Thermogutta terrifontis: one gene and its partner. The protein of the gene in region 1 interacts with the protein of each later gene in a pairwise test. Links are inferred from orthologs where the notes say so. Each region holds a gene or a part of one and is shown on either strand. Other genes may lie near its edges.

Region 1 (4,858 bases):
TCCCTGCCAATCCCAAAGTTCTGCTGTGAAATGACGGACAGCAGGCCCCCAAGCGCCACCAAACACTCCCGGGTGACACGGGGCCAGCCGACCGAAACCGTGCGTTTCGATCGCGCCGGGCAGAAGCCCTAGCAACCGCCTCGAAAGGGGACGCGAGAGCTATCTCCTCCGCGCTGCCCGGCTGGCCTCAATCACGCCTGCCGAGACGATGGCCGCGATTGCTGTTCGAGGCGGATCAACGTGGTGACGATCGGCGTCCCATTGGGAAGCGGCTGATCCGGGCGAAGCCCCATCAGCGACTTAAGTCGCTGGATAACCCTTTCCCGGCCAGCCTCCGACCGCAACTCTCGCAGGATCTCTTCCCGACGCTGTTTGAGGTCTGCCATCGAGGAAGCCTCCATTCCCGCAATGCGAGAGGGGTTCCCTCAAGACGGACCACCAGGTATCGCCCGAAAACGCTCTAGACCTTGTTACAACGATCCTCTAAAAATCTGAGACGGAAAAATTGCTTCTTCGATGTTCGGTTCTGTCTCATAAATCGGCCCATATCTCCGAAAACTTTACCCAGCCCACCCCGTTGCCAGTTTTTCCGATGCGTTGTTATCGTCTGTGACACCGCCATTGAAAGACGGTTCGGTTCCCGCGCGTTTATAATGCACTGAAGCGACTGAACGGTGGGCGACTCCCCCGCGAGGAAGCGTCGGGAACAGCAGTCTGGTGCGAGCGAATACCGTGGCGGAGTTTACCGTGACCTTCAGCCCGGGTTGCACCCAATCAGGGAGACATTCCATGAAAGTTGTGCATTTTGAAGAAATTCCGCTCCAGGATGTGACGATGGAGGGCGCTCAGGGGTGCAAAATCCGCTACCTCATCGGAGAGCCCGATGGCGCGCCCAATTTCACGATGCGCCAGTTCGAGGTGGCCCCCGGCGGACACACCCCCCACCATCAGCATCATTACGAACATGAGGTGTTTGTGCTCTCGGGGCACGGAGTCGTCATTCAAAACGGCCGGGAATTCCCAATTGGGCCGGGATCGGTCGTGTTTGTCCCCGGAGGCGTTCCCCATCAGTTCCGCAATACCGGTCATGAACCGCTACGGTTCTTGTGTCTCATCCCCAACGCCGTGCGGGGTGGGGCGGTTTCATGCGTGGTGGCCTGCGGGTGTGATTAACTTCCTACACGGCTCGTGCGATGTATCGTCGGGCAGCGGGCCTTTGCTCGCAACAAAGTTTCGGCTGCATCGTGACACCGCTTTTATCCATCGCCGCTGCTTGCTACAGTGTCTCTTGCGTCTGACCGCGGTGTGACGGTTGTTCTCTTTTGTGATGGTTTTCAATCCACGTCACGTCTCCATTCCGATAGGCAAAGATCGCCAGCAGGAAAAGGGTGCCCTATGAGCGAGAATGTGGCGGAAGAAATCCAGCGTCTCCGCGAACTGATTCGCTACCACGATTACAAGTACTACGTGGAGGCCTCGCCCGAAATCTCGGACCTGGAATACGATCGCCTGATGCAGCGGCTTCGGGAACTCGAGGAAGCGCACCCGGAACTGATCACCCCGGATAGTCCCACGCAGCGTGTGGGGGAGCAGCCGATCGAATCGCTCCAGCAGGTCCCGCACCGCGTGCCCATGCTGTCGATCGAGAACACCTACAGTGCCCAAGAGGTGCGAAATTTCGCGCAGCGGGTCCAGAAGCTCCTCAATGGCGAGCCGGTGGAATGGGTCGTGGAGCCGAAAATCGATGGGGTGGCGGTGGCTATCCACTACGAAAATGGGCGACTTGTGCGGGGGGTGACGCGGGGCGACGGATTTGTGGGAGATGATGTGACCCACAACATCCGCACCGTCCGCGGGGTTCCCCTGCGGCTGCTGGGAAAAGGACATCCCCCCATGGTCGAAATCCGCGGGGAGGTGTACATGACCAACTCCGACCTCGTCAAACTCAACGAGGAGCAGAAAAAACGTGGTGAGCCGCTCTTTGCCAATCCGCGCAACGCTACCGCGGGGAGCATCCGACTTCTCGATCCCCGGATATGCGCTCAGCGGCGACTGCGGTTCATCTGTCACGGGCTGGGGTATTCCGAGGGGTTTGATGTCAAGACGCACATGGAGTTTCTGGAGAAGGTCAAGGGTTGGGGAGTTCCCATCCCGCCGGGAGTCGCCTGTTTTGACGATATCGAAAAAGCCATTGCTTACTGCGAAGAGCAGATCGAGCACCTCCATGAGCTGGACTTCGAAATCGACGGCCTCGTCCTCAAGGTGAACCGCTTCGATCAACGCGAGCGGCTGGGCGCCACAGCGAAAAGCCCGCGGTGGGTCATGGCCTACAAGTTTGAGAAGTATGAGGCCAAAACGCGGGTGCTGCAAATCCGCGTGCAGGTGGGAAAGACGGGAATTGTCACGCCGGTGGCCGACCTCGAACCGGTGCTTCTGGCGGGGACCGTCGTGGCCCATGCCAGCCTCCATAACGCCGACGAAATCGAGCGTAAGGATGTCCGCGTTGGCGATGTCGTGGTGGTCGAAAAGGCAGGCAAAATTATCCCCCATATCGTGCGGGTGGAAAAGCATGAACGCACACGCCCCTTGCCTAAATTCAAATTCCCCACGCACTGTCCTGAGTGCAACACGCCGTTGGTGCGGGATGAAGGCGGGGTCTACATTCGCTGTCCCAACCACGAATGCCCGGCACAAATTAAAGAGCGGCTGCGGTATTACGCCAGCCGCGATGCCATGGATATCGAGGGGTTGGGGGAAAAGCTGATCGATCAGCTTGTGGAAAAGGGGCTTGTCCGCAGCTATGCCGATCTGTATCATCTGACCAAGGATCAACTGGTGAAACTGGAACGCATGGGGGAAAAGTCGGCCACGAAGTTGCTCAAGAATATCGAGGAAAGCAAGAACCGTGGACTGGCCCGCCTGCTAGCAGCCCTGGCCATTCGGCATGTGGGAACGAAGGTGGCGGCCATTCTGGCGCGGCATTTTCGCAGTATGGACCGCCTTCGCCAGGCGACTGTGGAAGAGCTTTCACAGATCAACGAAATTGGCCCCATCATCGCACGGAGTGTCTATGACTTTCTGCACAGCGAGCGTGGTCAGCACATCATCGAGGAACTCCGCCGCTGCGGTGTCAAGATGACCGAGGACGTCCCGGAGGAGTCCGCCCCCAAGCCGCTTGCGGGCAAGACCATCGTGGTGACGGGAACGCTCAAAAACTACAGCCGGCAAGAGATCGAGGAACTCATCGAACGGCTGGGCGGCCATGCGGCTTCCAGTGTCTCGCGGAACACAGATTTTGTGCTTGTGGGGGAAAACCCCGGCAGCAAGCTGGATAAGGCGCGGGCCCTTGGTGTTCCCACGATCACCGAAGAGCAATTCGAGGCCATGATCGGCAAGCGGCCGGGATGACGGCCTGCCCGAGTCCGGCGTATGCCTCATCCCTTGCCGCTCTTTCTCCGCTGCTGGGGAGGCAGACCACCGCACAGGTCCGTGCGGAGCCGAGATTCAGCCCGGAGGGAGATGCCTTCGAAGGGGCGTGCTCGTCACGTCCATACGTGGAGGGACGTGCTTGTCACGTCCGCCATTTCACGCTCGATCACCCATTTTCCCATTCACCGGGCACGACAAGCGTGCCCCTCCGACCCTTTCCGGAGGGACGTGCCTGTCACGTCCGGCGTTCTCCTGATTACGCGGTAGGGGCAATTCATGACTTGCCCCTACAACACATTGTGCCCGTGGTACGCCGTAGGTTTTTCCCAAAGGCCACTGGTCGGGCGATTCAAGAATCGCCTCGACAACACGTTAACTGTGACTGTCTGTCATCTGGCAGTTTCGCAGAATCGGGCGAGCCTTTCATTCAAAAAGCTGCCTCTCCTCCGGCCTTTGGTATTCCAGCGAAATAAGCACCGGTACCCACTGACGAATTTGCACCGGTCCGAGGAGACCCGACGGCTGAAGCGGATCGTCCTTTTTCCACAATCGCCAGGTGGTGAAAGTTTGTCGGCCGGTGGGAGACGGCTCTCCGCGGAGCAGCCAATCGGGCCAGCGCTTGAGCGTTCCGTTTGGATTTCGTTCGGAATCCTCCGGCAGTTGTTCGTCTCCGATCATGCGGTTGATCCACAGGTTGGCGACCTCGATTTCCAGTGTATTCGCGCCCGGCGCGAGATGCTTTCCGATATTGATGCGATACGGCGGATGCCACAGAATCCCCACAGGCTTTCCGTTGACGGAGACCTGGGCCGCCACCTGCACCTCACCCAAGTCCAGCTCCACACTCCAGTTTTCTCGTGCGGGGCTTCGAGGCACGGACTCGACATATATTTCCGTGGAATACACGGCCCGGCCTGAATAGTAGCGGTACTCGGGCTCCGGGAACTCCGTCCATGAGATCAGCTTCTCCAGCGTGATCGACTTGGACTGAGGCGACCCCGGGAAGAACCGCAACTCCCATTTTCCAGAAAGCGAGGGGCAGGGAGGTAGTTGCGGGATTGTTAACGAAATTTCCCGGCCACGGGACGTTTTGATAGTGTATTTTCCCGGCTGGGAGACACCCAACTCACATCGCCCGACCGTAATCGGGAGCAGTTTCACCGTCGGCTCCCGCACGGCCGCGCTGGGAAATTGGATTGTCTGAGGATCGGTCGCCTCGATATGCCCGGGCTGACCGTCCACTTCATAATCCACAATCAGACGCTTGACAATCAAATAAGCAGGGTCATCATCTCGGGCAAGCTCCGCAACCTGAAACCTCAACCGCCCTTCGTTAACCCACCGCTGGATTTTTTCCGTCACATCCCTGGTCCTTTGGGGATCATCCAAAACACCATAAAGGGCCTTGCGGATGAGGATGGTGCCCTGT
Region 2 (5,262 bases), 3.4 Mb from region 1 along the record:
TGGCGGAGGTCTTCACGCACAAACACCACTCCTGTGTTGGGTGGTGCCGGCCGAAACTCCACGCGGCAGTCTTCACCCGACCAGTATCCGAAGCCCTCGACGGCCACCGGGCGAGCAATCGTTTGCTGTGATCTGAAGGAGAGCATCCAGGTCGTAAATCGTTATCCAAGGGTTGACAGTTCTGCCGACAGACCAATCACCGCTGTTGCCACTCTCACCGCAAGGTGCCCGGAGTGGTTGGCCGAGGATAACCGCCCTGGTTGGGAACCACCGGCAACGAATTCGTGGAGGCAGATGTCGTCGCCGACTGAGCCCGGGCGTTAAGCCGCTGGAGGACTATGGGAGTCAGGTCCAGCTCGGGCGCTTTGTAGACGATCAGCTGGTTGATGTAGCGGAGGACATCGTCGGGCGAATTCGGATCGACCTCCTGACCGTTGAACCGCAGGACCATCACGATTCCGTTGGCCGCGGCGAGATACTGGATCTCGTTGACGATTTCCTGATACGTAGCGTAATGGAGCTTGGCTTCCCGCAGCAGGAATTCCTTGCGTTTCTTGATGACTTCCGCCTCAAAATCCTTTTGCCGCTTAACGAGAGTGTCATCAATTTGATTGTAAGTGGAAGATCCCGGCTGATGGTCCTTGAGTTGTTCGGCGAGCGCCTTAAGGGACTCCTGTTCCCGCTGGGCCCATTGCTCCACGGCAGCGGCTTCGGACCTCAAAGCACTCATTTCTTGCTTGAAGCGAAGGTGGTTTTTAAAGATGTACTCGATATCCACCACTGCGATATTGCGGACGGCCGAAGGCCGCACTGGAGTTGCAGGAGGTGCCACCTGTTGCGCAGCCAGTTGATAGACGAGAGTTCCACTGACACAGAGGAGTCCCGCTCCCAGCCAAAGCCAGTGCCTTTTCAACATGATCTTCCTCCTTGAAGTACTGTTGACGGTCGCTCCTGACCAAAAATCACTTCCTAAGAGTACCGATTTGCTTGCGACGCGTCGAGACCAGTTCCGAATTCTCAAAAGGCGAAAGTAAAAGGCCGGGAGAAACGAGACAGCTCATTCGGGTTCGGGGCCTGGCAGACGGGAAGCCGACCGCTGAATCGCTTCCCGAACCTTCCCTTTACCCCCGTTGCCCTCAGTCGTTAGAATCCACATTTCTGACGCATTTCCAGCAGAATTAAATCTTGCGTATTTGCCCAACTGCACCCCGATCAGAGGGGGGTATTTGCCACCGATATCGGGGTTCGGCGCTGAATAAATCGGCCGGCGACAGACGCCAGCCCATAAGGACTAACTCTACTGGCTGAATGACGCGAGGGACTGCCCTATGCCACGTTATAACCCGTCGATCATCGAGCCCAAATGGCAACGTTACTGGGAGGAAAACAAGACGTTTGCCTGTCCGCGGCTTCCCACCGGACCGAAGTTCTACGTGCTGGACATGTTCCCCTATCCGAGTGGCGAAGGGCTCCACGTGGGGCATCCCGAAGGTTACACGGCCACGGATATCATGGCCCGTTACGCCCGAATGAAGGGCAAGTGCGTGCTCCATCCGATGGGCTGGGACGCCTTTGGACTTCCCGCGGAACAGCATGCAAAACGGACTGGAGAGCATCCCCGAATAGCAACCTACCGCAATATCGCGAACTTCCGTCGGCAGCTTAAGATGATCGGCTTCAGTTACGATTGGGATCGGGAGTTCGCCACAACGGATCCAGACTATTTTCGCTGGACGCAGTACATTTTCTTAATCCTGTACGACACCTGGTACGACACCGAACAGCAGCGCGGACGGCCGATCAGCGAACTGCCCATTCCGGAAGAAATTGCCGCTCAGGGAGAGGATGCTATCGAGCGTTACCGCGATGAACACCGTCTCGCCTACCAATTGGAAGCTCCGGTGAATTGGTGTCCGGCTCTCGGCACTGTGCTGGCCAACGAAGAGGTGGTGGGAGGTGTCAGCGAGCGTGGCGGTTACCCGGTCATCCGCATCCCGTTACGGCAGTGGATGCTGCGGATCACGGCATATGCCGATCGCCTGGAAAAAGACCTTGATCTCCTCGATTGGCCAGAGAGCATCAAAACGCTTCAGAGAAACTGGATCGGCCGAAGTGTCGGAGCGGAGGTGGATTTCTTCATCGGGACGTTCTGGCAGCAGCCTGGCATTCCATCCCGCCGAGAATATGAGGGTTGGTGCCGCGATCGGGAGCTGGCCGGTTTTCCCAAGAAACCTGATGAAGCCTGCCTGCGGATATTCACCACTCGGCCTGATACTCTGTTCGGTGCGACCTATATGGTGATTGCCCCCGAGCATCCTTTTGTGGACCGACTCACCCTCCCCGAATACCGCGAGGCCGTCGAGGCCTATCGCGAACAGGCCGCCCGAAAAAGCGATCTCGATCGCACGGAACTGTCCAAGGAAAAGACCGGGGTCTTTACGGGATCGTATGCAATCAACCCGGTCAATGGCGAACTGATTCCCATCTGGATTGCGGACTATGTGCTGGCCACCTATGGAACAGGGGCGATCATGGCGGTGCCCGCCCATGACACCCGCGACTTTGAATTCGCCAAGCAATACAACTTGCCCATTATTCCCGTGGTCGATCCTGGTGACCGGCCGGGTGTCTCGCGGGAAGATGTGCTGGCCGGAAAGGTCGCGTTTGTGGAAGATGGTGTGGCGATCAATTCCGGACCGTACAACGGCCTGCCCACGGCCGAGTTCAAGAAAAGAATCACCGAAGACCTGGCGCGTCGCGGCCTGGGACGCGAGGCGGTCAATTATCGGCTGCGGGACTGGATCTTCAGTCGTCAGCACTTCTGGGGAGAACCGTTCCCCATTCTTCACGAACTCGACGACCAGGGGCGACCGACGGGACGCGTGCGACCGCTCTCCCCGGAAGAATTGCCGCTCGATCTGCCTGCCGACATGCCGTTCGATGCCAAGCACGAAACGCCTGAACCTCCCCTGGAGAAGGCTCCACCAGAGTGGCTGTATGTGACACGGGACGGAAAACGCTACAAACGCGAAACGAACACCATGCCGCAATGGGCGGGATCGTGCTGGTACTACCTGCGGTTCATCGATCCCAAAAATGATCGTGCCCTGGTGGATCCCGAACTGGAAAAGGCCTGGATGCCAGTCGACCTTTACGTGGGCGGAGCAGAGCATGCGGTGCTCCATCTGCTCTACGCGCGATTCTGGCACAAGGTCCTCTACGATCGGGGCCTGGTGAGCACGCCCGAGCCCTTCCAGAAGCTCGTCAATCAGGGCATGATCCTCGGCGAGCTGGAATACACAGGTTACCAGGACGAATCCGGAGCCTGGGTTAGTGAGGACGACATCGAAGAAATCGGCGAGATGCGATTTGTGGTGAAAGCCACACGCAAACCCGTGCGGCCGATCAAACTCCGCGCGGACCAGGTGGAAAAGCGGGGAGACGTTTTCGTCCTCAAAGAGAATCCTGCCATTCGCGTCGATGCCCGGGCGTATAAGATGTCCAAGAGCCGGGGCAATGTGGTCAATCCTGATGATATTGTTCGCGAGTACGGAGCCGATTCCTTGCGGCTTTACGAAATGTTCATGGGACCGCTCGAGTCCACGAAGCCGTGGAGTATGGAGGGCGTTCACGGTGTGCGTGGCTTCCTCGACCGTGTGTGGCGGATGATTGTGGATGAGCGGGCGGAAGAGGCACGGCTCAACCAGGCTGTTCAGGATGTAGAGCCTACCGAAGAGCAAAACCGCGTGCTCCACCGCACGATCAAAGCGGTGACCGAGGACGTGGAGCGAATGGAGTTCAACACCGCCATCGCCCGCATGATGGAATTTGTCAACTTCTTTCTCAAGCAAGAAGTGCGGCCGAAAAAGGTGATGGAGACCTTCGTATTGCTGCTCTCCCCGTTTGCGCCGCACATTTGCGAAGAATTGTGGCAGCTTCTCGGTCACAATCAAACGCTGGCCTACGAACCCTGGCCGGAGTATGATCCGGAACTCGTGCGGGAACGGCAGATCGAAGTGCCGATTCAGATCAACGGCAAACTTCGCGGACGGATCGTTGTCCCCCCGGACACCGACCAGGAAACCCTTGCAAAGCTCGCCCGGGCGGAGCCGCGGATCGCCTCTTTGCTGGAGGGGAAGGAGATTGTGAAGACGATCGTTGTGCCCGGGCGACTGGTTAATTTCGTAATCAAATAGGCCGCGGGAAGGTTATCAATTGGGAAATAGATGCCACGGGGGAGACGGCGTCCCGCACATCACCTCAGTCCCCCAAACTGATCGTCCGCATCGTGTCGCGGTGCGTGAGATACCAATTGACGCATCGCGCGATGCCTTCTTCGATGGGTACCATTGGCGCCCAGCCCAGGAGTTCTTTTGCTTTGTGGATATCCGCCCAGGTGGCGCGGACATCGGCCGGATGCGGCGGACGCCGCTCGATTTTCGCCTGTTTTCCCAGTTTTTCCGAAATCAGGCGAATCACGTGGTTCAGCTCCACGGAGCGATCGCCGCCCAGGTTGATGATCTCGTAGCCCAACGGGCGAAGGGCGGCGATGGTGCCCGCGGCAATGTCGTCCACATAGGTGAAGTCCCGTTTCTGCGTGCCGTCTCCGTACACGATGATCGGCTCGTCTTCCGCGATTTGACGGATGAAACGGAAGATGCTCATGTCTGGCCGGCCCGCTGGACCGTAAACCGTGAAGTACCGCAGCACCGTGACGTCCAGTTTGTGCAGGTAGTGATAGGTAAACGCCAAAGTCTCGGCCGCCTTTTTCGAGGCCGCATAGGGCGACAGCGGACGGTTGGTGTCGGCATCTTCACGATAGGGAACGGGATTGTGGGCCCCATAGAGGCTGGAAGTGGAGGCGAGGATGAATTTGCTGATCCCATAACGGCGGCAGAACTCTAAGAGGACCAGAGTTCCCGTGCAGTTGGCTTTGTAATAGACGGCTGGATTGCGAACGCTTGCCCGTACCCCCGCCCGGGCTGCCAGATTGATGACGGCCGATAAGGCAGGCTTGCCCGCCCTGGCAAACGCGTTTTCCACCTGTGCTTCATCTGAGATGTCGACTTGCTCGAAGCGAAACTGGGGGAATCTTTTCAGGTTATTCAGACGCCACTCTTTCAACCGCGGATCATAGGCGTCGTTGATCTCATCCCAGCCGAGCACTTCGTGGCCCTGTGCGAGCAGCATCTCGCAAACGCGGGAGGCGATAAAACCAGCACAACCCGTCACCAGATAGCGTTCGCCCATCGTCGCCACCTT

Evidence for each region. The genes of interacting proteins can lie anywhere in the genome.
Region 2: the proteins of ligA (region 1) and leuS interact in binary tests that used the Escherichia coli proteins (3 or more experiments, as listed by UniProt). The link is inferred for Thermogutta terrifontis from one-to-one orthologs.

Annotation. Positions count from the first base shown.
Region 1 is NZ_CP018477.1:4,700,348-4,705,205, forward strand. Bases 922-3,901 are described here. They hold ligA (NAD-dependent DNA ligase LigA), read left to right. Parts: upstream 922-1,395; coding sequence 1,396-3,408; downstream 3,409-3,901. Other genes in these bases: THTE_RS17410 (cupin domain-containing protein), read left to right, coding at 922-1,173; THTE_RS17420 (glycosyl hydrolase), read right to left, coding at 3,853-3,901. Outside these bases: THTE_RS17400 (hypothetical protein), read right to left, coding at 192-386; more of THTE_RS17410, read left to right, coding at 790-921; more of THTE_RS17420, read right to left, coding at 3,902-4,858. UniProt on the Escherichia coli protein: DNA ligase that catalyzes the formation of phosphodiester linkages between 5'-phosphoryl and 3'-hydroxyl groups in double-stranded DNA using NAD as a coenzyme and as the energy source for the reaction.
Region 2 is NZ_CP018477.1:1,348,426-1,353,687, forward strand. The notes cover bases 1,013-4,396. They hold leuS (leucine--tRNA ligase), read left to right. Parts: upstream 1,013-1,328; coding sequence 1,329-4,196; downstream 4,197-4,396. Other genes in these bases: THTE_RS05085 (NAD-dependent epimerase/dehydratase family protein), read right to left, coding at 4,261-4,396. In the rest of the region: lpxC (UDP-3-O-acyl-N-acetylglucosamine deacetylase), read right to left, coding at 1-146; THTE_RS05075 (OmpH/Skp family outer membrane protein), read right to left, coding at 215-916; more of THTE_RS05085, read right to left, coding at 4,397-5,262.